Regions from separate parts of the Lysinibacillus sp. A1 genome, predicted to be linked through region 3. Evidence: riboswitches for the same ligand, from Rfam matches in the RefSeq annotation. Region 3 holds a riboswitch; each other region holds the start of a gene.

What was found. A riboswitch is a leader RNA that binds a small molecule or an ion and turns the genes downstream of it on or off. The one in region 3 is predicted to bind lysine.
Positions count from the first base shown of each region.
Region 1: linked by a shared signal. The riboswitch ahead of PI85_RS01005 (aspartate kinase) and the one ahead of PI85_RS16390 (transporter substrate-binding domain-containing protein) in region 3 are both predicted to bind lysine.
Region 2: linked by a shared signal. The riboswitch ahead of PI85_RS06225 (amino acid permease) and the one ahead of PI85_RS16390 (transporter substrate-binding domain-containing protein) in region 3 are both predicted to bind lysine.

Region 1 covers NZ_JSZM01000001.1:222,544-232,399, reverse strand. The annotation lists gene PI85_RS01040 (MarR family winged helix-turn-helix transcriptional regulator) at 1-64, opposite strand, end outside; gene PI85_RS01035 (LuxR C-terminal-related transcriptional regulator) at 139-360, opposite strand; gene PI85_RS01030 (thioesterase family protein) at 548-1,012, opposite strand; gene sdhB (succinate dehydrogenase iron-sulfur subunit) at 1,263-2,042, opposite strand; gene sdhA (succinate dehydrogenase flavoprotein subunit) at 2,048-3,802, opposite strand; gene PI85_RS01015 (succinate dehydrogenase cytochrome b558 subunit) at 3,868-4,476, opposite strand; gene PI85_RS01010 (YslB family protein) at 4,749-5,183, shown strand; gene PI85_RS01005 (aspartate kinase) at 5,274-6,500, opposite strand; lysine riboswitch at 6,632-6,810, opposite strand; gene uvrC (excinuclease ABC subunit UvrC) at 6,903-8,693, opposite strand; gene trxA (thioredoxin) at 8,814-9,125, opposite strand; gene PI85_RS00990 (amino acid permease) at 9,253-9,856, opposite strand, start outside.
Region 2 covers NZ_JSZM01000008.1:194,680-204,535, forward strand. The annotation lists gene PI85_RS06200 (Nramp family divalent metal transporter) at 1-1,068, shown strand, start outside; gene PI85_RS06205 (ABC transporter permease) at 1,312-2,001, opposite strand; gene PI85_RS06210 (ABC transporter ATP-binding protein) at 1,994-2,917, opposite strand; gene PI85_RS06215 (sensor histidine kinase KdpD) at 3,054-3,989, opposite strand; gene PI85_RS06220 (response regulator transcription factor) at 3,995-4,687, opposite strand; gene PI85_RS06225 (amino acid permease) at 4,851-6,314, opposite strand; lysine riboswitch at 6,397-6,573, opposite strand; gene PI85_RS06230 (MFS transporter) at 6,725-7,957, shown strand; gene PI85_RS06235 (hypothetical protein) at 8,015-8,536, opposite strand; gene PI85_RS06240 (nitric oxide synthase oxygenase) at 8,602-9,648, opposite strand.
Region 3 covers NZ_JSZM01000020.1:36,383-46,238, forward strand. The annotation lists gene PI85_RS16370 (response regulator transcription factor) at 1-124, shown strand, start outside; gene PI85_RS16375 (HAMP domain-containing histidine kinase) at 121-1,506, shown strand; gene PI85_RS16380 (2-oxoglutarate dehydrogenase E1 component) at 1,739-4,564, shown strand; gene odhB (2-oxoglutarate dehydrogenase complex dihydrolipoyllysine-residue succinyltransferase) at 4,656-5,912, shown strand; lysine riboswitch at 6,217-6,403, shown strand; gene PI85_RS16390 (transporter substrate-binding domain-containing protein) at 6,522-7,379, shown strand; gene PI85_RS16395 (amino acid ABC transporter permease) at 7,549-8,274, shown strand; gene PI85_RS16400 (amino acid ABC transporter ATP-binding protein) at 8,287-9,018, shown strand; gene PI85_RS16405 (DUF6501 family protein) at 9,291-9,488, shown strand; gene PI85_RS16410 (toxic anion resistance protein) at 9,538-9,856, opposite strand, start outside.

The DNA of each region.
Region 1 (9,856 bases), on a different contig from region 3:
AGCGTAATTCCTTTTCAACCGTTGCAACGGTTTCAGGTGAGTGTTTTGTTACTTCATCCGACATATAACTATTTCACTCCTAAAAATACGTTGAATAGTTCTATTTTGTCGTTTTTTTCACGAAATAGCAAGTGTCCATTAGTCTAATTTAAATTCTTCTAAGCGTAACAGCTCAATTAACGCCTGAGATCGATTTGTTACACCTAGCTTTTGAATTGTATTGGAAATGTGATTTCGCACTGTTTTTTCACTAATACCAAGCTGCTCTGCAATATCTCTCGTTGTTTTTTCAGCTAATAAAAGCGCAAATATTTCACGTTCTCGGTTCGTTAATAGAGAACGATGATGAGAGCCATTCATTCAGTTACACCCTCCTCCCCCGCACGTATTGTAACTTATGTTAAGGGGCTTGAAGCGGTGACGGCTATTTGCATGATTATTACATGTTTCCTTAAAAATTTCGGAAATTGCTTCGACATTTTTATAAATTTTATGTAAAACATAATTCCTACTATTCTCATAATTATTTATGCAATAGCCATACCCACTAATGAGGGATAATTTCCAAACTAATCAAGTGCGCTCTTTCTTCTTTAGAAATCGGTACACTTTTACCTGTTCCAGGGTCCATTTGCACAATTGTACCTCGACCTGTAAAGCACACTTCATCTCTTTGATTTTTTGCTAAATAATGAATATCCATTGATGAACTTCCAACTTTCGCTATCTTAGTGTAAATTCGTAGCACGTCATCAAAGAAAACCTGTTTTACATAATCACATTGTAAATCAGCTACAATCGGTATACTCTTTACATTCTCGTCAGCTACAGACGGCATTAAAATACCTACATGTCGGAAATAATCAATTCTTGCCTGTTCAAAATATGTAAAGCTTACCGTATTATTCATATGCCCATACATATCTGTTTCTGAAAATCGTACTCGTGCCTCACTATAAAAGGAAAAACCCTTTTCCCACTCTTGGAAGTCTTCAATATAATTTGCTTTCATATTAGCACCATCCCCTATAATTAATTGGCCATCTTTTTTAGTTTGGTTCAGACAGCCCATAAATAATGAATACAAATTCATTATAAAAGAAAATGCTATATGATCATAGGAAAAACCAAAATTCCCTTATTTTATTGCTACATCTCTTTTCTTTCTATAGTATGGTTTTTCCTTGAACTATGCTAACTATGTTTATATCACAATAAAAAACTCCCTCACACTAAGTGTAAGGGAGTCAGCTTGTCCGATATTAGTCTACGAAGTGGTCAGAACCGAAGAAGTTACGGAACATTTGCACTGTAGTAGCACGGTTTAATGAAGCGATTGATGTTGTTAAAGGAATACCTTTTGGACATGCAGCAACACAGTTTTGAGAGTTACCACAGTTTGCAAGGCCTCCATCGCCCATAATAGCATTTAAACGTTCATCTTTAATCATTGCACCAGTTGGGTGAGTGTTGAAAAGACGTACTTGTGATAATGGAGCTGGCCCGATGAATGAAGCTTTTTCAGACACGTTTGGACATGCTTCCATACATACACCACAAGTCATACATTTAGATAATTCATAAGCCCATTGACGTTTACCTTCTGGCATACGTGGACCTTCACCTAAATCATAAGTACCATCGATCGGTACCCATGCTTTCACTTTTTTTAGCGCGTTGAACATACGTTCACGGTCAACTTGTAAGTCACGAATAACAGGGAATGTTTTCATTGGCTCCAATTTAATTGGCTCAGTCAATTGGTCAACAAGTGTTGAACATGATTGACGTGGACGGCCATTAATAACCATTGAACATGCACCACAAACTTCTTCTAAACAGTTCATATCCCATGATACTGGCGATGTATTTTCACCATTTTCAGTAACAGGATTTTTTTGAATTTCCATTAAAATAGAAATTACGTTCATACCATGACGGTAAGGCACTTGGAATTTTTGCCAATAGCTATTGCCGCCCTGTGTATCTTGACGTAAGATTTCAACTTTAACCATTCTTCCAGTATTAGCTGCGATTTGCATAACTTTTAGTCTCCTTTCGCAGAGTAGTCGCGTTTACGTGGTGGGATTAAAGAAACGTCGACTTCTTGGTACGTGATGATTGGATTACCAGTAGCTGGGTCAAACTTCGCCATTGTTGTTTTCAAGAATTGCTCGTCATCACGGTTAGGGAAATCAGGCTTATAGTGCGCACCACGAGATTCATTACGTAATAATGCACCTTTTGTCATTACTTTCGCAAGCACTAACATATTTTTAAGCTGACGTGTAAAGTGTGCGCCTTGATTACTCCATTTTTGTGTATCGTTGATGTTGATGTTGTTCCAACGCTCAGTAAGGTCATCAAGTTTTTTCAATGTATCTTCAAGCTGATCATTGTAACGTACTACAGTCATTGTAGCAGTCATCATTTCACCAAGCTCTTTATGCAGTAAGTAAGCGTTTTCTGTGCCTTCCATTTTCATGATAGCATCCCATTTCGCTTGTTCTTCTGTTACGCGAGCATCGTAAATCTCTTGTGGAATATCTTCTGCATGCTTTTTAAGATGTTTTACATAATCTACTGCGTTTGGTCCTGCAACCATACCGCCATAGATAGCAGATAATAATGAGTTCGCACCCAGACGGTTTGCACCGTGTTGAGAGTAATCACATTCACCTGCTGCAAATAGACCAGGAATTTCAGTCATTTGGTTGTAGTCAACCCATAATCCACCCATTGAATAGTGAACTGCTGGGAAAATTTTCATAGGTAATTTACGTGGGTCATCTCCTACGAATTTTTCGTAGATTTCGATGATACCACCAAGTTTAACGTCCAACTCATGTGGATCTTTATGAGAAAGATCTAGGTATACCATGTTTTCGCCATTGATACCAAGTTTTTGGTTTACACAAACGTCGAAAATTTCACGTGTTGCAATATCACGTGGCACTAAGTTACCGTAAGCTGGGTATTTTTCTTCTAAGAAGTACCAAGGTTTACCGTCTTTATAAGTCCAAATACGACCACCTTCACCACGAGCTGATTCTGACATTAGACGGTTTTTGTCATCTCCAGGAATCGCTGTAGGGTGAATTTGAATGAACTCACCATTCGCATATGAAGCACCTTGTTGGTACACGATAGAAGCAGCAGAACCTGTGTTAATAACAGAGTTTGTTGTTTTACCGAAAATAATACCAGGGCCACCAGTCGCCATAATAACAGCGTCTGCACGGAATGATTTAATTTCTTCTGTACGCATATCTTGCGCTACGATACCACGGCACACGCCGTCTTCATCGATAATAACACCAAGGAATTCCCAGTGCTCATATTTATTTACTAAACCAGCTACTTCATGAGAACGAACTTGCTCATCAAGCGCATATAGTAATTGTTGACCAGTTGTTGCACCAGAGAAAGCTGTACGGTGCATTAAAGTACCGCCAAAACGACGGAAATCTAATAATCCTTCTGGTGTACGGTTGAACATAACACCCATACGGTCCATTAAATGGATAATGCCAGGTGCTGCATCACACATACCCTTAACTGGTGGTTGGTTCGCTAAGAAGTCCCCACCATATACTGTATCATCAAAGTGGATCCATGGAGAATCCCCTTCACCTTTTGTATTTACTGCACCATTAATTCCGCCCTGCGCACAAACAGAGTGTGAGCGTTTTACAGGAACTAATGAGAATAAATCAACTTCAGTACCAACTTCAGCTGCTTTAATCGTTGCCATCAGACCGGCAAGACCACCGCCGACAACAATTACTTTGCTTTTCGCCATGATTATTTCTCACTCCTCTTAAAAAATTGCAATGATTGCATGTGCTCTATTGTAGCTCTATTGAATTATACGAAAGCTAAAATAGCAGCCACACCAACTACACTTAGAATTACGAAAATAATGTTTGTTACGTAAGTAGCAATCTTTTGAGACTGAGGAGATTGTACAATACCCCAGCTTACTAGGAATGCCCATAAACCGTTAGATAAGTGGAAAGTTGCTGATAAAATACCAACAATGTAGAATCCAAGCATGAATGGATTAGCAACAATATTCGCCATCATGTCGTAATCAACGTGTGCTCCAAGTGCTTTTTGAATACGAGTTTGGAAAATATGCCATGCAATGAAAATCACTAGGAATACACCAGTGAAACGTTGTAATGAGAACATCCAGTTACGGTATGTGCTGAAACGTCCTGTGTTTGGTGAAGCAGTGAATGCAATGAACACTCCATAAAATGCATGGAACATCAATGGAATATAGATGACAATCCATTCAACTAGGATAAGGAATGGAATCTTTTCCATTACTGCGGTAGCATCGTTATAACTATCTGCCCCGCCTGTTGCTGTAAAGTTAATGAACAGGTGCATCGTTAAAAACAGACCTACTGGAATGATCCCAAGTAGAGAATGTAAGCGACGCCATAAAAACTCTCGATCTTTCGACAAGACTGTTACCCCCCTTAGTACTTAAAATAGCACAACAAAAGAAGTCATCATTTTGTAAATGATACTTCATTGACTGTGTATTTCATCATGGTACAATATTATGACATGTTTATTGTACTCTCAAGAGCTACGAGCGTCAAGGCAACTCGGAGTTTTTCATAGAGCTTATTAAAGAACTAATCTAGTGCATAATGCGTCGTTTTTTCTCGAAAAATCTACCATTACTTTATTAACGTTAAATTATAAGAAAATTCTAAGAAAGAAGGATAACAATGTTAAACACTCCATCTCCTACAATCTCATCCTTTGGTTATGAGATCATTCGCGATCATATTCTATCTTCTGTACTCGGTAAACATGAGGATGATGTCCTTTATTGGGCAGGTAAAGAGCTTGCGCGCAAGTTTCCATGTAAAAGTCAAGACGAACTAATCGCATTTTTCGCAGATGCCTGTTGGGGTACATTAGAGCTAATGAAAGAATCGAAGGACGGACGTATTTTCCAGTTGACAAACGACCCTGAAATCTTGCAAATCAAACAACGCAGCTTCAGACTTGAGGCAGGATTTATAGCTGAACAGATTCAGCTAGCTAAAGGCTATTTGACAGAATGTTATGATGAAAAACGTGAAAAGCAACATTACGTTATGTTTACAGTCAAATGGGACGTGAAGGAACGAATTATGCATACGATTCCAACAGAATAACAAAAAAAGGATTGTCTCCCATACAATAAACGGGATGACAATCCTTCCTTTTATTTCGGACAATTACAGAAAATGCTGTTTCTTCTATTATTATATGTAAAGAGCCTGCTCTAAATTAAATTCATCATGCAATGCATTTGCTGCACGAATCATTTCATCCTGCGGTACTACAACAGACACTTTAATTTCTGAGGTGCTCACCATCTTCACAGGGATATTTTCACGACGTAAACGATCGAACATGCGAGCAGCGACACCTGGATTCGAGACCATACCGGAGCCAACTATCGAAACTTTCGCTAATCCAATTTCGAAATCAGCAAAGCTAAAGCCAAGTGATACTTTGCTATCCTCTAAAACACGTAAAGCTTCTGCAAATTCTTCTTTCAAAATCGAAAAGGACACAGTTGGTTTTAATCCATCAATGATTGCTTGAACAATGATATCCACGTTGATGCGATTTTCAGCAAGAGTTGAAAATATATCCGCTAATGAAGCATGTGAATAAGCATCATACCCAATTGTTAAACGAATAACATCTGATTCAAAGGCCACACCACGCACTACTAAATTTTTCTCCATCTCTACTTCCTCCTTCAATAAAGTACCTACTGACTCCACTAAACTAGAGCGTATGATCACTGGCATTTGGAACTTTTTAGCTAACTCCACTGCACGTGGATGAATGATGTGTGATCCTAAATGTGCTATCTCTAACATTTCATCATAGGAAATTTCCTGTAGTTTTTGCGCCTTTACAACAAAGCGTGGATCTGCTGTATACACACCATCAACATTCGTGTAAATGTCTGTCCGCTCAGCATCTAATGCAACAGCAAGTGCAACGGCTGTCGTTTCCGTTCCACCTTTCCCAAGCGTTGTTATATTTTGGTCATTATCAATGCCTTGATCTCCAGCAATAACGACGATTTGTCTTTGCAGCAAATGCTCATCGATACGGCTAACATCGATATGATTGATCCTTGCATGACTATGCATAGGATCCGTGTAAATGCCAGCCTGCCAGCCTGTTAGTGACACCGCATTATAGCCAGCTTCTTGTATTGCAATGGCAAACACGGAGCTGGATAACTGAGAGCATGAAGATACAGCTGCATCTAATTCACGTTTTGACACATCATCCGTGAAATGAAGTACGCTCATTTTCACATCCTGTATCGTTTGTCTCATCGCACCAACTACTACTACCACATCGAACCCTCTATCTCTTTCAGCAATTGCTTTTCGAGCAGCATCTTGAATTTGTTCGGGCGATGCTAAAGCAGCCCCTCCAAATTTCATCACTATTCTAGACATTTCTTTTGTTCTCCTTTCCAGTCATGTAATTCACCTAAAATGAGGTGTAAAACAGCCTCTAGAAAACTAAAAAGGCAGCCTTCACAAAACGTGAAAGCTGCCTATAACATGTACAATAACAAAACTTGCGCATGTGTGATAGCTCTCCGAAACGTTTAGAATCGACAGTCTTACATTTTTTAAATGCAAAACCAGTACAACAGCGGAAACAACAATGCTGTACTTCGGCAAGCTCCCCTTTCACGCAATGTCTTAGGATTTGTTCATCCTCTTTTGCGCTACTTTTGAATCTTGCACCTCTATCATCACCTTAAAAGTGATTATATTAAATTTTTCCGCCCTCATCTAACAAGTGGGCTGTTAACATTGGATCACAATGTTATTTACAACCTTAGCATATGTCTATTCCTTTGACAATGACTCCTGCTGAAAATAGGCATAAATCTGAATTGCTAAATTAGCTGGCATCCCAGCTTCCTGTAAAGCTAGCTCACTAGCCTCCCGTATTTTCTTCACGGAACCAAAGTGTTTCAGTAACTGCTGTTTTCGTTTTGGACCGACACCTTCAATTTGATCCAGCACAGATTGGATAGCATGCTTTTCATGCTGTTGACGCAAGAAGGTAATCGCAAAACGATGGACTTCATCTTGTATTCGCTGCAATAAATAAAAACCGTCACTTGTGCGTTTTAAGGCAATGACCTCTGGTGGATCACCAAACAATAGCTGGGATGTATTATGCTTGTCATCCTTTGCTAAACCAGCAATAGGTATAACTAGTCCTAATTCATCCTCTAATACTTCACGCGCAACTTCCATTTGACCTTTACCACCATCAATTAGCACTAAATCTGGTAATGGAAGACCTTCCTTCAAAACACGGATATAGCGTCGACGAATTACCTCTTGCATAGCACCATAATCATCATGCTTGGCTGCTGTACGGGTTTTATATTTGCGATATTCCTTTTTGGCGGGTTTGCCATCAACGAAAACAACCATTGCAGATACGGCATCTGTTCCATGCATATGACTATTATCAAAAGCTTCAATTCGTAATGGTGTCGTTATGCCCATCGCATCACCAAGTGCCTCGCATGCACCAATAGTACGTTCTTCCTGCCGTTCGATAAGCTGGAATTTAGCGGACACTGCAATTTCAGCATTTTTCGTCGCTAAATCTACCAACTCCTTTTTTTGACCTCTTTTTGGCGTAAGAACTTTGATACCTAACAATTCTGTTAAAATGGCACCATCAATTGCTTGCGGAATAAAAACTTCTTTTGGCTTAATATGCTCTGGTTTTTCATAAAACCGTCCCACAAATGTTAGGAACTCTTCCTCTGCGTCTTGATAGATCGGGAAAATAGAAACATCTCGCTCGATCAGTTTACCTTGCCGAACGAAGAAAACCTGAACACACATCCAACCTTTTTCCACAGCATAGCCAAAGACATCACGGTTAGTAGTGTCACTTGATACTATTTTTTGCTTCTGCATAACTGTATCAATATGGGCGATTTGATCACGAAACTCCTTAGCTCGTTCAAACTCTAAGTTTTCGGCAGCCGCAAGCATTTTTACTTCAAGCTCCTTTTTGACTGCCTCCACACCGCCGTTTAGAAACTTCGTCATATCCTCAATCATTTCCTGATAAACATGACTATCAATTTCTTTCACACAAGGTGCTATACATTGACCCATATGATAATACAAACAAACTTTTGAAGGTAGCTGCACACATTTTCGTAGTGGATATAAACGGTCCAACAGCTTCTTTGTTTCGCTTGCCGCATAGGCATTGGGATACGGTCCAAAATATTTAGCCTTATCCTTTTTTACTTTACGTGTCGTAATTAGACGAGGATGTTTTTCATTCGTAATTTTTAAATATGGATACGTCTTATCATCTGTTAACATGACATTGTATTTTGGATCATGCAGTTTGATGAGATTCAGCTCTAAAATGAGTGCTTCAATATTTGATGATGTCACGATATACTCAAAATCTTCTATTTCGCTTACAAGTCTTTGCGTTTTACCTTCATGTGTTCCTGTAAAATAAGAACGAACACGATTTTTCAGTACCTTCGCTTTACCGACATATATAATTGTCCCCTGTCGATCTTTCATCAAATAGCAGCCAGGCTGGTCTGGTAGAATATCCAGTTTACGCTTGATTAAATCGTTCATTACCTACCTGCCCCCCTACGTAAGATTCCCCTCAATGAATCATTTTTATCTTCCTTTATTATATAACGAAAAAAAGCCGAACACATCAATTGATGGTCCGGCTTTTGTGAACTTCATTCATTACGCATGTTTTGCGATAAATGCTTCTAAAGCTTCTTTCGGTTGGAAGCCTACAGTTTTGTCAACTAATTCTCCATCTTTAAATAATAATAATGATGGGATTGACATGATTTGATACTCAGCAGCAGTACCTTGGTTATTATCTACATCAACTTTTACAATTTTAGCCGCACTACCTGCAGCGTCCATTTCTTCAAGAACTGGCCCAATCATTTTACAAGGTCCGCACCAAGCAGCCCAAAAGTCCACTAATACTAACCCTTCTTTAATATCGCTTTGGAACGTAGCATCTGTTGCATGTACAATTGCCATTTGAAATCCTCCTTAAACTTACTATGATTGTAGTATAGCATGGATAAATTCACTTGAGCGAACAATCTGCCTGTAATGTATTTTTTATGAAAATCCGTGTCGAAAAATTAAACGCTATCGATTAATTTTATTGATGACGGCCTTTCCATAAATACGTTAACGTAATGAAAATGTAGATGGCTAATGTAATACCTGTCACGATTATTGAAGTGGTAAAAATAATACCAATTAAGATCGTACTCAACGCAATAATCGCTATCCAAGTAGTATAAGGGTACCATTTCACTTCATACACACTTGAGTTGGCTGACTGTTTTTTTCTTGATTTTAAATGGGCTATTGCAATAATTAACCAAATAAATAATACCGTATATCCAAGTGACCCCATTAGAAAATCAAACGTCTTGCTTCCAGCATATAACGAAAAGATGACACCTACATACAATGCTAAAGTACACATCAAAATCGCATATACGGGAACATTTCTTTTGGATAATTGAGCAAATATTTTAGGGACACGACCGTCAACCGCTTGCGTATAAAGTACACGGGATGAACCATAAAGGCCCGAATTCATCGAAGAAATAATGGCAAGTAAAACGACAGCATTCATAATATGATCCGCGCCAGGAATTCCGATCATTTTAAATACCATGACAAATGGACTTTCTGGTACTCCATTCACTTCATTCCAAGGAATCAAACTAACGATAATAAAGAATGGCAGTAAA
Region 2 (9,856 bases), on a different contig from region 3:
AATTTAATGGCGGTGCTCATCCAATCCTTATCTGCCAAGCTTGGTATTGCGACAGGAAAAAATTTACCTGAGGTGGCACGTGAACATTTTTCTAAAAAGACATCTATATTTCTTTGGATTCAGGCTGAATTAGTCATTATTGCTACCGACCTTGCTGAATTTATAGGTGCCGCATTAGGGCTTTATTTGTTATTTAATATCCCTATGCTTCCAGCAGCTATCATTACAGCAGTCGGATCATTTGCTATTCTAGAGCTTCAAAGAAGAGGCTTCAGAGCCTTTGAGGCAGGCATTTCTGGCATGGTTTTAATTGTCGTATTAGCATTTGCCTTCCAAACATTTTTAGCACAGCCAGATTGGGGCGAAGTAGCGTTTGGTATGTTCACGCCACAATTTGAAGGGGTGGATTCATTACTATTAGCAACAGGTATTTTAGGTGCGACCGTCATGCCCCATGCTATTTACTTACATTCTTCTTTAACACAAAGTCGTATTATCGGTCGTAATGAAGAAGAAAAAAGACGAATTTTCCGTTTTGAATTTATTGATATTATCATCGCTATGATCATTGCAGGAGCCATCAATATGAGTATGCTCATTATCGCGGCAGCAGTATTTCACACACAGGGGATTGTAGTAGAGGATTTAGATGTTGCCTATAACGGCCTAAAGAATGCTCTCGGCCCAATGGCTGCTATTTCCTTTGGTCTTGGTTTACTAATTGCTGGGCTAGCTAGCTCCTCTGTAGGGACATTAGCAGGTGACGTAGTAATGCAAGGCTTCATTCAACGAAAAATACCACTTTATTTACGGAGAGCCATTACAATGGTGCCTCCGTTAGCGATTATTGCATCTGGTGTAAATGCAACCCATGCGCTCGTTCTTAGTCAGGTTGTGTTATCTTTCGGTATTGCATTCGCCCTCGTCCCTCTCGTTATGTTTACAAGCAAACGAGACATTATGGGTGGTTTAGTGAACCACCGTATTACTACTATTTTAGGCTGGTTTGTAGTTGTCATCGTTGTGGCATTAAATATTTACTTACTAGGTGAAACAATATTTGGATAAAATAGTGAATTAATAGACTAACAAAAGGCATCGAGAAGAAAAATCTCGATGCCTTTTTGTTGATAATCTAAAGGTGATAATTATAGACAAATTTACTACCATTGGATCCATGATCCGATGCTCTTGTAGGATAGCTAAAGCAGCGCAGAAGTTACAGTTAATTTCCTCATTGAAATCACCTTTATCGAATTGCTATCATCATCGTTCGATATCAACATAACTTATGAGTACCTGGCCCTTTCATTAAACATCGACCTTCTCAATATTGCGGATAGCTAGGTAGGCAATACTAATACCTATGATTGCTAACGAGATTGGAATAATAATGATGTCATTTAATGTGAAGTTACCTGTATTGGATGAAGTCACTGATACGATTAGAATAGAAGAAATAATTGTTGCTGGAATAGAGTATTTTCTCATTCCGAAATATAATGGAATTAAGGCCATCCCTGAGGCAGCAATTGCATTCATGAGTACAGATGGTATATGTTGCATGATTAAAGTATTAGATAAAACATCAGGAATTAAATCAAATTTATCGCTTACGATGCAAAAGATGGTTGTAATCAAGATATTTGAAACGATGATTGCACTAAAGGTAAAAAGCATGACAATCGCAAGCTTAGCAGCGATTAATTTCTTTCGGCTTACAGGATACATAAAGGCCAATGTGATTGTTTTAAACTTATATTCTCCGATAATCAGCTTAGCTATTAATGTAGCTGCAAAAATAATAAATACGGCTCTGACAAATGAATCGATGACACTTAAAGCCATTTCATAATTTGCAATATCAACTTCCCCTTCTACTTTAGAAATAAATAAAATCATAAACATAAATCCTAAAATAATAAAGTTAGCAAACATAGCACTTTTAACATAGGAGCCTAAATGATATTTTTTCATTTCCAAACGCATTAAATTAAGCATGAACAATCCCTCCATTTATTAGCTTAAGGAAGTAATCCTCTAATGTGCTAGTTTTTTTGCTAATCTCCTCTATTTCAATGTCATGTTCAATCAATGTTTTTGTTAGAACCTTTTGGGATACTGTCAAATCATAAATTCGTATAGAATTGTCATCCATCAGTTTGAAATTAGCCATTTTCAATTCACTTTCTAAAATAAAGGCTGCCTTCTTACCATCGTTTACGATCACTTCAATATAGTCGGCTTGATTACGATTAATCGTATCCATCGTTACTTCAGTAATGAGCCTACCTTCCTTGATGACACCAATCGTATCGGCCAATTGTTCAATTTCCCCTAATATATGACTAGAGATAATGATCGTAATGCCATACTCCGTACAGAGCATTTTAAAAAGCTCTCTCAACTCTTTAATCCCAATGGGATCTAGTCCATTAATTGGCTCATCTAAAATTAGGAGCTCTGGCTTTGTAATAATAGCGCGTGCAATACCTAGTCTCTGTTTCATCCCTAATGAGAAATCTTTTACCCGTTTCTCCTCTGCATTTGTTAATTTTACAAGGTTAAGTACATGGGCAATTTCCTGCTTATTGTAATAGCCCATATATTCGCAATGCAGTTCTAAGGTTTCCCTAGCCGTTAATTTTTCATAGAAAATAGGATATTCGATAATCGTTCCCATTCTTTTTAATAGTTCATACGATTGATCGGTCAACCTCTCACCAAATATTTCAACATCTCCACTGGTTGGCTTCGTCAGATTCGTTAGCATCTTCATAACTGTCGTTTTACCCGCTCCGTTAGGGCCTAAAAAGCCGTAAATCTCTCCCTTTTTCACGTTCATATTGACAGCAGAAACCACTTCTTTTCCTTCGTACACTTTCGTAAGCTGATTTGTTTTCACAATGTATGTCATGTCAATCTCTCCCTCAAATGTGGCTATTTTCATTATAAAAAATGAAACTCTCTAATTTATTACTGGATTCTTACAAATTTCTTAAGAGCATAAGAAAAGCCTGTAAAGCACAATAAAAGCTCTACAAGCTGTGATTTCAATACACCATTCGTTTTAATGCAATGGTAAAAATGGTCTTTTTATAGGGAATACTTGATAACTGGATGGAACCGTCCATCATTTCCACTAATCGCTTTGTAATCGTTAAACCTAAGCCACTCCCCTGGAAGGATTTATTGCGAGAGTCCTCTAGCGTGTACATTCTCTCAAAAACACTATCAATATGGTATTCATCGATTCCTTTACCACAATCCCATACATCTATATAAATAGTCGTTTCATCATTTCTTACGGTTAAGCCAATTACATTACCATCCGCTCCATAGGCAAGAGCATTGGATAAAAGATTGTTGAGAACCCTATCTAACGCTTCTTCATTACCAAGGGCATACATAGGTGTTTCAGGGATTGTAATAGTAATATTTAGTCCCATGGACGTGACCATATCGTAAAATGATAATATATTTTTACGGCTAATTTCACAGACATTGATTTTAGTGATTGGATAATCTGTATCCCCTGCCTCTAATTTGGCAAGATCGAAAAATGTATGAATAATTTTTAATACTTCTAATGTTTTAGCATGTACACCCGCTAATAGTCTTTGACGCTCCTCTTCACTAGCTGAGCCTTGAAGCTGAAGCATTTCAATATAGCCTAACACAACCGTTAAAGGCGTTTTTAAATCATGTGAAATATTGGCCAGCATTTTTTTCATGGAATCTTCCATTTTGCGATGGGTCGCCTGAACTTTTTGGTGATGGTCCAGCCAAGCGTTTATTGAAATAAGTAGCTGTTGAATTTGTGAATTGCTCGTAGTTACCAAAATCTTTTCGTTACTTTTTTCTTGAACAATGGCTTGGAGTTTTTCATTCATATATTGGATCGTCTGATTTTGTTCTTTTTTTGCTTTCCATTGAAAAATAACTATTCCTATAAGCACCACAATTATGATTAATAGAATGATTATCATATCTGTTATCCTTCAAACTTATAGCCAATTCCCCACAGCGTCTTAATATACTGGGGATTGGATGGATCATCTTCAATTTTTTCGCGTAGCCTTCGAATATGTACATTAATAATATTTTCATCACCGTAATATGCATCTTTCCATATTAGCTGATAAATTTGCTCTTTCGTAAAAACTCGGTTACGGTTTGTTACAAATAGCTTTAAGATGGCAAATTCCTTTGATGTTAGCTTCACTTCTTGTCCATTTTTATTTATTGAGAAATTAACAATATCTATCTTTAAATTGCCTATAACTATTACATCTTGTTTGTGATCTATTTGGCCAGCGTATTTCGTAGCTCTTCTAATAACGGCCTTTACACGAGCTGAGAATTCCAGCATAGAAAATGGCTTAGCAATATAATCGTCTGCCCCTAATCCCAAGCCAAGCGCTTTATCTACATCACTATCCTTTGCGGACATAATGATGATAGGAAGTGCTGCCTGTTCTCGAATGACTTTTAAAACTTCTAATCCATTAAGCTTAGGAATCATAATATCTAGGATGACTAAATCAAAGGTTTGATTTAAACAATATTGCAATGCCTCTTCTCCATTATTGGCAGTGGTGACTTCGAAGCCTTCCAATAATAAAAAATTCGCTACCATTTCGCGAATAGCCTCATCATCTTCCACTAGTAAAATATGTTTTTGCATTTTCATGCACCTCTCTCTACTAGAAAGTCAAAAATCACACTTCCATATCTATAGTATATTACCATATATATGACATTAATTTTGTAATAATTTTAAAGGTCCCCCGATAAAAAAAGCTGTTCCATCAACCATCATACAACGGTTTATAGAACAGCTCTTCTATTTAATTTTCCACTTTTAAATCACAATCTTTAAGAGGAAGCATTTTTGTTTTATGTTTAATTTTGTACCCTAGCCATAGCAATAGGAACAGTGGAATACCAATATAGGAAACAAGGATACCATACCAATCGATTGTACCTCCGATAAACGCTGTGTAATTCTGTCCAATTACAACAATCATACAAATAGTAAAGGCGAATAGTGGACCGAATGGGTATAGCTTTGCTTTATACGGTAATAGCTTTGGATCTAAGCCTTGCGCTTCGAAAGCACGACGGAAACGATAATGACTAAATGCAATACCTAGCCAAGCAATAAAACCTGACATCCCAGAGGCATTTAAAAGCCAGATATAAACTACCCCATCACCAAAGAATGATGCTAAAAACGCTACACAGCCTACAGCTAATGTTGCGATCAATGCATAAATCGGAATACCTCGACGACTTAGCTTTGCAAAGAATTTAGGAGCATGACCATCCACCGCTAATTGCCATAGCATACGTGAAGATGCATATAGTCCAGAATTACCTGCTGATAGCATAGCTGTTAAAATAATGGCATTCATTAAGGAGGCAGCAAAAGCAATGCCTAAACGATCAAACACGAGCGTAAATGGTGATACAGCGATATCCTCCGATAATAAGCGCTCATCTGTGAATGGAATCAACATCCCTATAGCAGCAATAGCTAAAATATAAAATAAAATAATACGCCAAAACACCGATTTTACTGCCTTCGGTATATTTTTTCCAGGATCATCTGTTTCCCCTGCCGTTACCCCAAGTAGCTCTGTTCCTTGGAATGAAAATCCTGCTGCAAGGAAAATACCAAATGTAGCAAGGAAGCCACCATGGAATGGTCCATCACTAATAAAGAAATTTGTAAAACCAACTGGTGCCTGTCCACCTAAAATACCAAAAATCATTAATATGCTAATAATAATAAATACAATGACCGTAGCCACTTTTATCATCGCAAACCAATATTCACTTTCGCCATAGCTCTTTACAGACAATAAATTAAATGTCAGTACAATTACAATAAATAATACTGTCCAAAGTGCTGATGAGCTATCTGGGAACCAATATTTCATAATTAATGACACTGCCGCAATTTCGGCTGCAATCGTAATTGCCCAGTTATACCAATAGTTCCAACCTAGTGCAAAGCCTAGAGCGGGATCTACAAATTTTGTCGCATACGTACTAAAAGAACCCGAGGACGGCATATAGGCAGCCATTTCCCCTAAACTTGTCATTAAAAAATATACCATAATACCGATTAACGCATAGGCAAGCAATGCGCCTCCCGGTCCTGCTTGTGCAATGGCACCACCACTGGCTAAAAATAGCCCTGTACCAATTGTACCGCCTAAAGAAATCATTGTGATATGACGGCTTTTTAATTCTTTTTTCAGCTTCGGTGCTTTATGGCCGAGCTGATTTACTTTTATTTCACTCACGATATAGCTTCCTTCCTATTTATGAGGCAAAAAAATGCCATCACATGAACAATGTGATGGCTAAGTTAATCCTCAGTTTTTCCTAAACGATAGCTCAACACGTTGTACAAACGTGACAGTTCTGTTCCTTTCGGATACAGCCCCAGCATGAGGTTTTCAAGTCCCCTCACACTTCGGCAATATTTCCTTTCAACTAATCTCTTCAATGCTTGTCATTTCAATTAGCTTACTTATAAATATCGCGACCTCTACCTCATTACAAACATGAGGCATATAATTATTAAATTTATGATGTTTACTATACTAACATAAGACCTAAGACATTTCAATATAACCATTAATGTTTTGTATTTTGTGAATTTTCCACTATTTTTAATAGTGTGATAAAGTGTTATAGTAGTTCAATTAGAATGGTTATAACAGGGGGAATTATTTTGACTTTACATGATCATTCCGCCAGCTACCCGAGCAGAAAAATTAGCTGGAAGGGAACAACCTTATTATTAGTTTTTGGAATAATATTTATAGCGTCTACATTACGAATGCCACTAACTGTTGTGGGTCCAATTGTATCCTTTATCCGTGACGATCTTGGTATTTCCAATGTTCTAGCCGGTTTTTTGACAACTATTCCATTGCTTGCTTTTGCCATTATATCACCGTTCGCACCAGTTGTAGCACGAAAACTTGGGCTTGAGCTAACCTTATTTTTATCCACTATTTTATTGGCCTTAGGAATTGTACTACGCTCCCTTGGTACAACAGGGTTACTTGTATTTGGCACAGTGCTCATTGGCGTAGCCATATCATTTGGAAATGTGTTGATTCCAGGTTTATTAAAATTAAAATTTCCATACCATGTAGGGTTACTAATGGCATTTTTTACTATGTCTATGAACTTAACGGCTGGACTTGGAGCAGGTATTAGTTATCCAATAGCTAATTCTTCACTAGGTTGGCAAGGCGCATTGGCTGTGGCGCTTATATTAGTCGTATTAACGATTTTAATTTGGATACCTCAATTGAAATTGAATAAGCCAGAACCAGCTACTACGGCAAAAAAAACAGGTAAACCTCTTTATAAATCACCTGTTACATGGGCAGTAACCGGTGCAATGGGCTTACAATCTTTATTATTTTATACGACAGCAGCTTGGATTCCTGAAATTTATATTGCGCAAGGATTGGCTCCTGATAAAGCTGGATGGATGTTTTCCATAATGCAATTCTCACAAGTCCCCATGGCATTGGCTGTCCCCATTATTGCTGGTAAAATGACTTCACAAAGACCACTTGTCCTTATGTTTACATCGTTTTATTTAGTAGGATTTGTCGGCGTTGTAATGGAATGGACAACGTTGGGGATATTATGGATGATCCTTCTAGGTTTAGCAGGTGGAGCTTCATTCGCATTAGCAATGATGTTCTTTACACTCCGTACGCGTACAGCATTTGAAGCCGCTGATCTATCAGGGTTTGCACAATCATTGGGCTATTTATTCGCTGCCATTGGGCCGATTCTTTTCGGATACCTCCATGATTTATTTGGTGGATGGAATATTGCAGGTTGGCTCTTTGTTGTTGTAGCTATAACACTCTTCTTATGTTCCATGCGAGCTTCTAAAGATGAATATGTCCATTAAATTTAAGCAGATGGGGAAGCTGAGCCCATCTGCTTTATCTATATAACATTTCTTTTTTTAATGTTTTAGTAAGGCTAGCAGTTCCTCAATTTCCTCTGCTATGCTCTTGGAACGTGCCTTAATAGCAGTAAAAACAGGGATTGCCTCTTGAAGGAGTAAAAAACTAAAATAATAATAGCCTAAAAAAGCTTCTGGTTCATAGCCTCTAGGCGTATCTTCCTCCCATTCAAGCTCATCATCCTCTTCATTTTCCACCCATAAATATTTCTTATCCAAAAGCTCCTGCATCGTTGAAACGTTATGTGTTGAATCTTGATAATCCTTAGTTATTGCATGAGCCACAGCTAAATAAAGCTCTATTTCTGCTAAGGAGACTTCCTCCACATTTTTACTTGAGAGCTTTTTTAAAAGAATAAATACTACCCATGGCGTCACCTGCCAAAGTGTTCCTTGATGTTCAATTAGTTCAGTCAGCTCTTGATATTGTTTCTGTTCAATTAGACGAGGAATATCTGTTCCTCTGCCATAAGGTGTCGTCAATTGTTGCCAAGGGATATTCGAAATATTTTGGTTCAACATCTTGAATTTCCTCTCTCCCAAAAAGGTACTTAGAAGCTGTTCGTTTATGAACAACTCCTTTAAAGTTAATAACATGGTTTCTGATAAAAATAATTGGGCGTATGGTAGGTATTTATATAAGGCTTATGGAATATATGAGTAGTCGCAGGGGAAAGTGGTGGGATTAACCATGTCCAGTTACCCGTAACTTCTCGCCCTGCTGATTCCTCAGCTTCCTCAAATAATTTAAACTGCTGAGCAGCAGTATGATGATCTACAATGCTCACACCATCCTCTTTAAAAGAATGAAGGACAGCTATATTGAGCTCCACTAATGCTCGGTCACGCCAAAGAGAAGCTTGTTTGGTTGTATCCAGATTAAATATATCTGCAATAGCTGGCAGCATATTATAGCGCTCATGATCGGCTAAATTACGTGCCCCAATTTCAGTCCCCATATACCAGCCATTAAATGGAGCCGCTTGAAAATCAATGCCTGCCATTTGAAAACGCATACTCGAAATAATAGGAACAGCATACCATTTCAACTCTAATTTCTCCACGTCCTCCGATTCTGGATGACGTATTGGAACCTCTAAAATATACTCAGCTGGAATCGTAAATAGCTGGGGAGCACGTTCGTCTACCTGTATGACGAGTGGTAACACATCAAACGGCGTATGCTCGCCTTTCCAGCCCATCGATTCGCATACTTTTGTAAAAGTGATAGAATGTGCATCCCCAATAATGCCTTCTTCTGTCTCGTAGCCTGCGTAACGAATTAGCTGATGATTCCAAATCCGTACTCTATCAGTTGCAAACACAGTTATAGTTGGACGAATTTTCCCATGATTTGTGGCATACTCAATATGCTCTAGTAACTTTTGAAAAATGCCCTGTTCATCTAAAACTTCTCGTGCATCTACAACATGTAATGATTGCCAAAACAACCGTCCAATACATTTATTACTATTACGCCATGCAACTCGTGCTCCAAAAACTAGCTCCTCTGTAGTAGGCTTATATTCCCCTGCACTTTTAATCTGTTGTAATCTATTTTCTAACCAAAGTTTGGATTCATTTTGTTCCAGCTGGTATTGATTTAAAAAACATTGTATCTCCTGTATATTCATATCGATTCCTCCACTTATCCTCATATTAGAGGAACAAGTCAATAAGCACCATGAAAATAGCTAGTGAAAAAACATACATATTGCATATATGAAATAGTTTGTTCAAATTTAATATAAAGCAACGTTCCAAGTAGTAATTGAATTGAATTGAATTATAGTACTCCTTTAAAAGAGCCTTAAAAAAAGAGGGATTATGAGCATTTGGTAG
Region 3 (9,856 bases):
CGATACAGATATAGAGACCAATGTGGTAGATGTGTATATACGTCATTTACGGACGAAGCTCCCAGGTGATACGAATGCCTATATTGAAACGGTTCGAGGGGTTGGGTATGTGATGCGGGAATGAACAAGTTACTGATGTATCTCCGTCGTCAATCTCTGCAGAAAAAATGGATGCTCACATCGAGTAGTGTAATTTTTATAAGCTATACGATTATTTGCGTGGTTGTTTATATTTCTCTCCATACATGGCTTTTAAATGATGAGGAAAGCAAGGTTGAACGGACTAGTAGGGATATTATTTCATTTTTACAATCACAGGGACCGGATATTACGATTCAACAAATCCAACAAAATACTGGTTTGCTCAAATCGATTGTCGATCGAGATGAAACTGTTAGAATGTTTAATGCGGACGGTGTGGATATTTTGCGTATCAATAATACTTCAGATGCTGCACCTCTTAGCTCCATGCAGGAGATTTTTGAGACGACCATTAATAAGCAGGACGTACTGGTCATGAATGAACCAATACGACTAGGTTTTTTTCAAGGGTATGTTCAAGTTGTCCATCCGCTCAACGGTTTTCAATCGCTCATGCATTATTTATTAACAGCTATGCTCATCGCTGGTCTTGGGGCATTAGTGTTATCAGGCACTATTGGGTATTATCTAGCCAATTATTTAATGAAGCCATTGCGTGAATTACGTGCTTCCATGAAAATGGTGATGGATCAAGGCTTTAATGAGCCTATACAGCTAACCTACACATCACACGATGAAATTGGTGATTTGTTGAAAATGTACAATGCCATGATGAATGAACTGCAAATTTCATTTACTCAGCAGCAACAATTTGTCGCAGATGCTTCTCATGAGCTTCGTACGCCAATCCAAGCTATCGAAGGCCATCTTTCTCTGCTAAAAAGATGGGGCAAAAATGATCCAGCTATTTTAGATGAGTCGATCGATACTTCCTTAACAGAAATTGCTCGCATGCGTAAAATGATTGAGGAGTTATTAGAGCTTGCAAGACGTGAGGAAAAAGATGAGATGAGTGAGGCAAATGCACTATCGGTGATTGAGGCTGTTATCGATGAAATGAGGCTTGTACACCCCAAAGCGCGAATTTTGCTGTCGAAAAATGATGAAATGGGTCTTTTATTTATAACTGAAAATGCACTAAGTCAAATCATTCGTAATATAATAGAAAATGCAATTCGTTATTGTGAAAAAATTCCTGAGATACAAATTTCTATTTCAGTTGCTGGAAATTATGCATGTTTAGAAATTGCTGATAATGGTATAGGAATAGCAAAAGACAATATTCCTTTTATCTTTGATCGTTTTTATCGAGTGGATGAGGCAAGAAACCGTCAAATTGGTGGAACTGGCTTAGGATTAAGTATTTCGAAGATGTTGCTTGAAAAATATAATGCGACGGTAGAAGTCAAGAGTGAGGTTAATATTGGAACCGTTTTCTCATTAAAGATCCCGCTAAAATATTAAGAAAAATGCACGCTTTATTTCATTATTCTATCCTTTGCGAAAAAAATTGCTTAATTTGCTAAAAAGAGTTGTATTTTTTGTGAAGAGTAGTAAGATTGAGATGGAAAAAACGTTCTTTAAAATATGGAAAAGTAGTGTAAAACATTCTTTTAAAGAACGGCTAAATATTATATAATTAATTGCAATTTAATTAATGGAACTGCCGAAAGGCAAAATTTGGAGGTCATTTTTCATGTCGAACAACGTTACAACTGTAAGTTCTCCATGGTCAGCTTTCTCTGGTCCTAACCTAGGATATGTGATGGAGCAATACGACTTATTCTTACAGTCTCCTGAAGAAGTAGAACCGGAGTTAGTTTCTTTATTCCAACAATTTGGTGCACCAGTAGTAGTAGAAGGTGAAGTAGCTGTAGCTAGTCATACAGCAGCGGCTCCTGCTGGCGATTACAAAAAAGTGTTAGCCGCTGTGAAATTAGCCGATGCAATCCGTTCACGCGGTCATTTAGCAGCAGATATTTATCCTCTGAAAAACCGTGAACTACAAACAGCTCAAATTGAAGAAAGCGCGTTCAACTTAAGCGCTGCAGATTTAGCTGAAATTCCTGCAGCAATCTTCTTCAAAGATGTGCCAGCAAACGTGAAAAATGGTAAGGATGCAATTGACTATTTAAAAGCTATTTATACAAATAAAGTAGCGTTTGAATATGAACATGTAGTAGCTACAGAAGAACGTAATTGGATTCAAGCACAAATTGAATCTGGCTCTTTCCAACAAGCACTTTCTTCTGATGAAAAGAAAGCCTTATTAGATCGTTTAACGCGTGTTGAAAATTTCGAGAAATTTATCCATAAAACATTTGTAGGACAAAAGCGTTTCTCTGGTGAGGGCTTAGATACGCAAATTGTACTATTTGATGAAATCATTAAAACTGCAGAAGCGCTAAGTGTTGAAAAAGTACGTATTGGTATGGCACACCGTGGTCGCTTAAATGTTTTAACACATATTTTAAATAAACCTTATGACATGATGTTCTCTGACTTTGCACATGTATCAAATGATTTATTTATTCCAGAAAATGGTCGCCTTGAAATTACAAAAGGGTGGACAGGTGATGTGAAATACCATATGGGTGCTTCTTATAACCGTGATTCAGGTATGAATGTAAAGCTTGCATACAACCCATCACACTTAGAAGTAGGCAATCCAGTAGTTCTAGGTGCTACACGTGCAACGCAAGATGACACTTCAAAACCAGGTCAAGCGATTCATGATCGCACAAAAGGCTTAGGAATTCTTGTGCATGGTGATGCAGCATTCCCAGGTCAAGGTATCGTAACTGAAGTATTAAACTTCGCTAAAACTGAAGGATTTACAACAGGTGGTACTATTCACATTATCGCGAACAATATGATCGGCTTCACGACTGAACAATATGATTCTCGTTCTTCTGTTTACTCTTCTGACCCAGCAAAAGGGTATGAAGTACCAGTAGTACATGTGAATGCAGATAGCCCTGAAGCAGTGGCACAAGTTGGTCGTTTTGCAGCTAATTACCGCCAAAAATTCGGTAAAGATATTGTCGTTGATTTAGTTGGTTACCGTCGTCATGGTCATAACGAAACGGATGATCCAACGGTTACAAACCCAGAAACTTATAAATTAGTATCTAAACACGAAACTGTACGTTCATTATATGGTGCTGCACTTGTAACTGAAGGTCTTGTATCAACTGAAGATGTAGCTGCATTAGATACAGCTATTTATGCAGAAATGCAAGCGGCTTATGATCATGTAAAAGAAATGGCTTCAAAAGATGAGCATCATCAATTAGAAATGCCAGAAGAGTTAAAAATTGAATTCCCACAAATTGATACAGCAGTTGGAGCAGAACGTTTAGGTAAAATTAACGAAGAGCTTCTAGTGTTTGAAGAAAACTTCGAGCCACAGAAAAAGCTTGGCAAAATTTTAGAAAAACGTCGTGACGCATTTGCATCTGCGAAAATCGACTGGGGTCATGCGGAAACTTTAGCTTATGCAACAATTATCCAAGATGGCACACCAGTACGTTTCACAGGTCAAGATGCACAACGTGGTACTTTCTCACAACGTCACTTAGTGCTTCACGATAAAAACAATGGTAATGTCTTTACACCACTTCATCATATTTCTGGTGCAAGTGCATCCTTTTCAGTGCACAACTCACCACTGACTGAAGCAGGGGTAGTTGGCTTTGAATATGGTTACAACCTAGAAAACGGCCATGTATTAACAGTTTGGGAAGCACAATTTGGTGACTTCGCGAATATGGCACAGGTAATGTTTGATAACTTCATTTCAGGGGCACGCTCTAAATGGGGTCAAAAATCTGGCATGGTGATTCTATTACCACATGGTTATGAAGGCCAAGGTCCAGAGCACTCTTCAAGCCGTATGGAACGTTATTTACAAATGTCAGCAGAAAATAACTGGTTTGTAGCAAACTGTTCAAATGCAGGTAACTACTACCACTTATTACGCCGTCAAGCAGCGTTATTAGGCACTGAAGGTGTACGTCCACTTGTGGTTGTATCACCAAAATCATTATTGCGTCACCCATTAGCAGCAGCTAATGCTGAGCAATTAGCAGATGGTTCATTCCAAGAAGTGATTGAACAACCTGGTTTAGGTACAAAAACAGAAGCTGTAGAGCGTATTGTATTAGGTACTGGTAAAGTGATGATCGATTTAGCAGATCGCGTGAAAGATGGAGAAGGTTTCGATCACGTACACATTGTTCGTGTAGAACAACTTTACCCATTCCCAAAAGAGCAAGTTGCTGGTATTATTGCTAAGTATCCTAATGCAAAAGAAATCGTATGGGTACAAGAAGAACCTAAAAACCAAGGCTCATGGAATTATGCACTAGAAACATTATATGAACTTGCAGAAGGTAAAAAGCTTCGCTATGTAGGTCGTCCTGCAATGAGCTCAACTTCTGAAGGGGATGCAGATTCTCATAAAGCAGCTCAATCATCACTTATTGAAGAAGCTGTTGCTGAGCCAGTAAAGGTTAAATAATAACATATAAATATTGATAGCTGGGCTACTTGCCCATAAGCAGTAGCCCTTTTATGTGCGTCATGCACGTTAATCAAAGGAGGAAATGAAAGTGGCTGAAATTAAAGTCCCTGAATTAGCAGAATCGATTACAGAAGGTAGTATCGCACAGTGGGTTAAAAAAGTGGGCGATCGCGTTGAAAAAGGTGAATTCATCGTTGAACTTGAAACAGATAAAGTAAACGCTGAAATCATTTCTGAAGAAGCAGGTGTATTAACACAAATTTTAGCTGAAGAAGGCGATACTGTACTAGTTGGTCAAGTTATTGCTATCGTAGAAGCAGGCGAAGGCGCAGCTGCTGCACCAGCAGCGGCGGCACCAGCTGAAGCAGCTCCAGCTCCAGCAGCGCCACAAGCGGCTCCTACAGCACCAGTTGCAGCAGCTCCTGTAGTAGAAGAAACTTCTGGTGAGCGTGTGATCGCATCTCCAGCGGCACGTCGACTTGCACGTGAAAAAGGCATCGATCTTGCAGCGGTATCTCCAGTAGATCCACAAGGCCGTGTTCGTGTACAAGATGTATCAGCACATGGTACAGCACCAGCAGTAGCAGCACCTACACCAGTAGCAACTACAGGTGGCCCAGTTGTATTCACACCAGCAGCTAATTCTGACCGTGTAACAATTGAAAAAATGAGCCGTCGTCGTCAAACAATTGCCAAACGTTTATTAGAAGTTAAACAATCAACAGCAATGTTAACAACATTCAACGAAATTGACATGACAAACATCATGGCACTTCGTAAACGTAAACAAGAAGAATTTGTTAAAGCAAACGACATCAAACTTGGTTTCATGTCATTCTTCACAAAAGCTGTTGTTGCAGCACTGAAAAAATACCCATATGTAAACGCTCAAATCGTTGGCGATGAATTACATTTAAATAACTTCTTTGATATCGGTATTGCAGTATCAACTGAAGAAGGTTTAGTAGTACCAGTTGTACGCGATGCAAACAGCAAAAACTTCGCAGAAATCGAAAAAGATATCGCTAGCTTAGCGACTAAAGCTCGTGAGAAAAAACTAGGCTTAAATGACATGGCTGGTGGATCATTCACAATCACAAACGGTGGTGTATTCGGTTCATTAATGTCAACACCAATTATGAACGGTACTCAAGCTGGTATTTTAGGTATGCACTCAATTGTTAACCGCCCAGTTGCGGTAAATGGTGAAGTTCAAATCCGTCCAATGATGTATGTAGCACTTTCTTACGATCACCGTATCATCGATGGAAAAGATTCTGTAGGATTCTTAAAAACAGTTAAAGAATTAATCGAAAACCCTGAAGATTTATTATTAAATTCATAATTCCTTTAAACCCTGTAAACTTTGTTTTACAGGGTTTTTTTCTTGGTTTTCTGTATCACTAAAGTCTTTAGTGATTTTGAAAATACGAAACTATTTACTTAGAATAAAAACCATTGATCGTAAAAATTTGTGGTTTTCCGGCGGATATATTGACAAAAATACATAGATTATCAATGGATAGGTCAAGCATAATACCCTAATATTGGCATTAGTCAGAAAAATGATAAAACTCTCTTGACGTACATACTAGTTTTATAGTAGTATCTAAATATCAATTAAATAAACAAACCTCACTAACATATAACAGTGAGGTAGAGGCGCGGTATTTATTAGTTCATTGTTGAGTACAAGCAAACAAAGACGCAATGAAGAAGGAAATATCGCCGAAGTATAAAAGGAGCTCGTACTTTTATGCTGGGTCTGCAGTGAATAAGTGCAGGACTGTCCTAGTAAATTCAATTCCAAGTTTACTAGGTTGTGCTATCTCGGAAACATGGAATACTAGTGAGGATTTGGGCAACTGTCATAAAAGGTAAGACCTAAGTTCACAAAACTTAGGTCTTTTTTCGTACAGTTGTCTTATTTTTTTACAGAAAAGGGGAGTTTTACATGAAAAGAAAATGGCTGTTAGTAATGATCTCTATCATGACGGCAATTGTGCTAGCTGCATGTGGCACAAGCGACAAAAAAGAAGGCAGTTCAGGAGAAGCTGGCGCAGATAAGGAAGAAGGCGGCGGTGAATTCCGAATTGGAATGGAGGCTGGCTACCCACCATTCAACTGGACACAGCAAAATGATGCAAATGGCGCGGTGAAAATTGCAGATAATGCAGAGTATGCAGGCGGTTATGATGTACAAATGGCGAAAAAAATTGCTGAAGGCTTAGGCAAAGAATTAGTGATCGTTAAAATGGAATGGGACGGCTTAGTACCAGCGCTACAATCAAATAAAATTGATGCAATTATCGCGGGCATGTCGCCAACAGAAGAACGTAAGAAAACAATTGATTTTACTGAAAACTACTATACTTCTGATTTTGTCATGGTTATTAAAAAGGGCAGCAAATACGAAGGGGTCAAATCGATTCAAGATTTTTCTGGCGCAAAAATTACATCACAACTTAATACATCCAATTACAATGTGATTGATCAAATCAAAGATGTTAATAAACAAACGGCAATGGAAAGCTTCCCAGCTATGCGTGTAGCTTTAGAGGCAGGCAAAATTGACGGCTATGTTGCAGAACGTCCAGAAGGTATTTCCGCAGCTGCTGCCAACGATAAATTCACATATGTAGCATTTGAAGAGGGCTTCGATACGGATCTTTCAAATACGTCAATTGCTGTAGGCTTACGTAAAGAAGATGCGAATCTTGATAAAATCAATGAAATTCTAAAAGGAATTTCTGAAGATGATCGTCAAGCGATTATGGAAGAAGCTATTTCTCAGCAACCAGCAGCACAATAAAAAAATGGCACGGACTAGTGGCTAGTCCGTGCACTATCATTTCATCATTATTAAAATGAGGACCTCTCTACATAATGATAATGTCCTAGCGAAATAAAACATAGACTAGTAGAAAGAGCTAGGGCACGAAAAAGATAGCAAGCAACATGACATTGTTAGGAGGAACATCATGAGTCTTGAATGGATACTTTCAATTATTGAAAACAACTGGCAAATGTTTTTACGAGGTGCGTATTATACGTTACTAATTTCGACTATCAGTACAATTATTGGTGCATTTATCGGATTTTTCATCGGAATTATGCATACGATTCCAGTTCGTAAAAAAGGTGTGAAATTTTATGGCTTAAAGCTTATTAATTTTATACTCACATGCTATGTTGAATTTTTCCGTGGTACACCAATGATTGTACAGGCTATGGTTGTCTACTATGGATTAGATATTGCATTTGGCATAGACATGCACTTTATTACAGCGGGGATTTTAGTCGTTTCGCTTAATACAGGTGCCTATATGGCAGAAATTGTTCGCGGTGGTATTGTATCAATTGATAATGGTCAATATGAGGCAGCATCAGCTATCGGTATGAATCACTTCCAGATCATGCTTCACGTAGTTTTACCACAAGTAGCGCGTAACGTACTACCTGCGACAGGCAACCAATTAATTATGAATATTAAAGATACAGCCGTATTAAACGTTATCGGAGTAACAGAATTATTCTTCCAAACAAAATCAATCTCCGGTAACAACTTCCGTTATTTTGAATCATTCTTTGTAGCTTGTATTCTTTACTTCATCATGACATTTACAGCATCACGTATTCTGCTATATGTTGAAAAACGATTAGATGGACCAGATGCTTATCAAAAAGAACAAAAAGAAGCAATTTAGGGGGACGCACAAATGGCAGTCATTAAAATCGAGCATTTAAGTAAATCATTTGGACGTAACCAAGTGTTAAAGGATGTTAATTTTCAAGTGGAAAAAGGGGAAGTCGTTTGTTTAATTGGTTCCTCTGGTTCTGGTAAATCCACTTTACTTCGTTGTATTAATTTATTAGAAACACCAAGTGGTGGGCAAATTATTTATCAAGGGGAGGACATCCTAGACGCAAAACACAATATTCAAGAATATCGAACACATCTAGGAATGGTATTCCAGCAATTCAATTTATTTAACAACCACAATGTTTTAAATAATTGTACAGTGGGGCAAATAAAAGTTTTAAAACGTTCCAAAAAGGAAGCAGAGGAAACGGCGCTTAAATATTTAAAAATCGTCGGGATGGATCAATATGTAAACGCAAAGCCTCGACAGCTTTCAGGGGGGCAAAAACAACGCGTAGCCATTGCCCGAGCATTATCCATGAATCCAGAAGTGATGCTTTTTGATGAACCTACATCAGCACTAGACCCTGAGATGGTAGGGGAGGTACTCAAAGTCATGCGACAATTGGCCGATGCAGGCAATACGATGCTAATTGTGACGCATGAGATGGAATTTGCCAAAGAGGTAGCAGATCGTGTAGTCTTTATGGATAAAGGTGTAATTGTCGAAGAGGGCCCACCATCACAAGTGTTAATAAACCCTCAACATGATCGAACGAAAGAGTTTTTAAAACGAACATTAAAGTAGTAGCAACAAATGAAAAAGTGAGTCCTAATAGAGGGACTCACTTACTTTCTAGAATTCCACTCTGCATAAAGGACAAAGCAGATTACAAATGCTATTGCAATAATAAAAAACCATTGCGGTACACCGCCAAAGCTCATCATAACACCTCAAATGTAAAATTATTTTTGGATAGATTAGGTATTGTATTTCTTTTTTCTCCACAAAAGCCTAAAAATATTATAAAATAAGCATTAGACATTAGCTTTATGCTAGTAAAGAGAGGTAGAGAGAATATGTTACATTTAAAATGGAAAGATGCGCCAACATTACGAACAGTGACTTGCAAACATACCAATGCATCAAAATACTTAGTATCAAACGTATTAACAGTTGGAAAAGAATATGAAGTGAAAAATGAAACAGAAGAGTTCATTTTTATCATCGATAACACTGGCAATGTCGGTGGCTACTATAAAGATTATTTTGCATAAAAAGAAGACAGGGTGGTTCAGATCATTTACTGAGCCACCCTTTTTTTCATTAGTCTCTCTGATAGCCTCTTATATCCGTCGCATCTTGCAACTGTTGTTTTTCCTGTTCAGTCGCCGTATGTAGGGCGAAGACATCTTTTATAGCTGTTTGTAGCTCATGCTGTGTTTCCTTGAATTTCGATACTTGCTGCTCAAATGAAGGCCTTGCAAAACGATCCTGTGTCTGTGATAATCGTTCCTCAAGCTGTGCATAGTGATGATCCATATGCATGGAAAGCATCATCGCCAATTGATTTTTCCATAAAGGAATTAGTGTGACAATGGAAAATTCAATTTTTTCAGCTAATGTTTGATTCGCTTGCTGTATC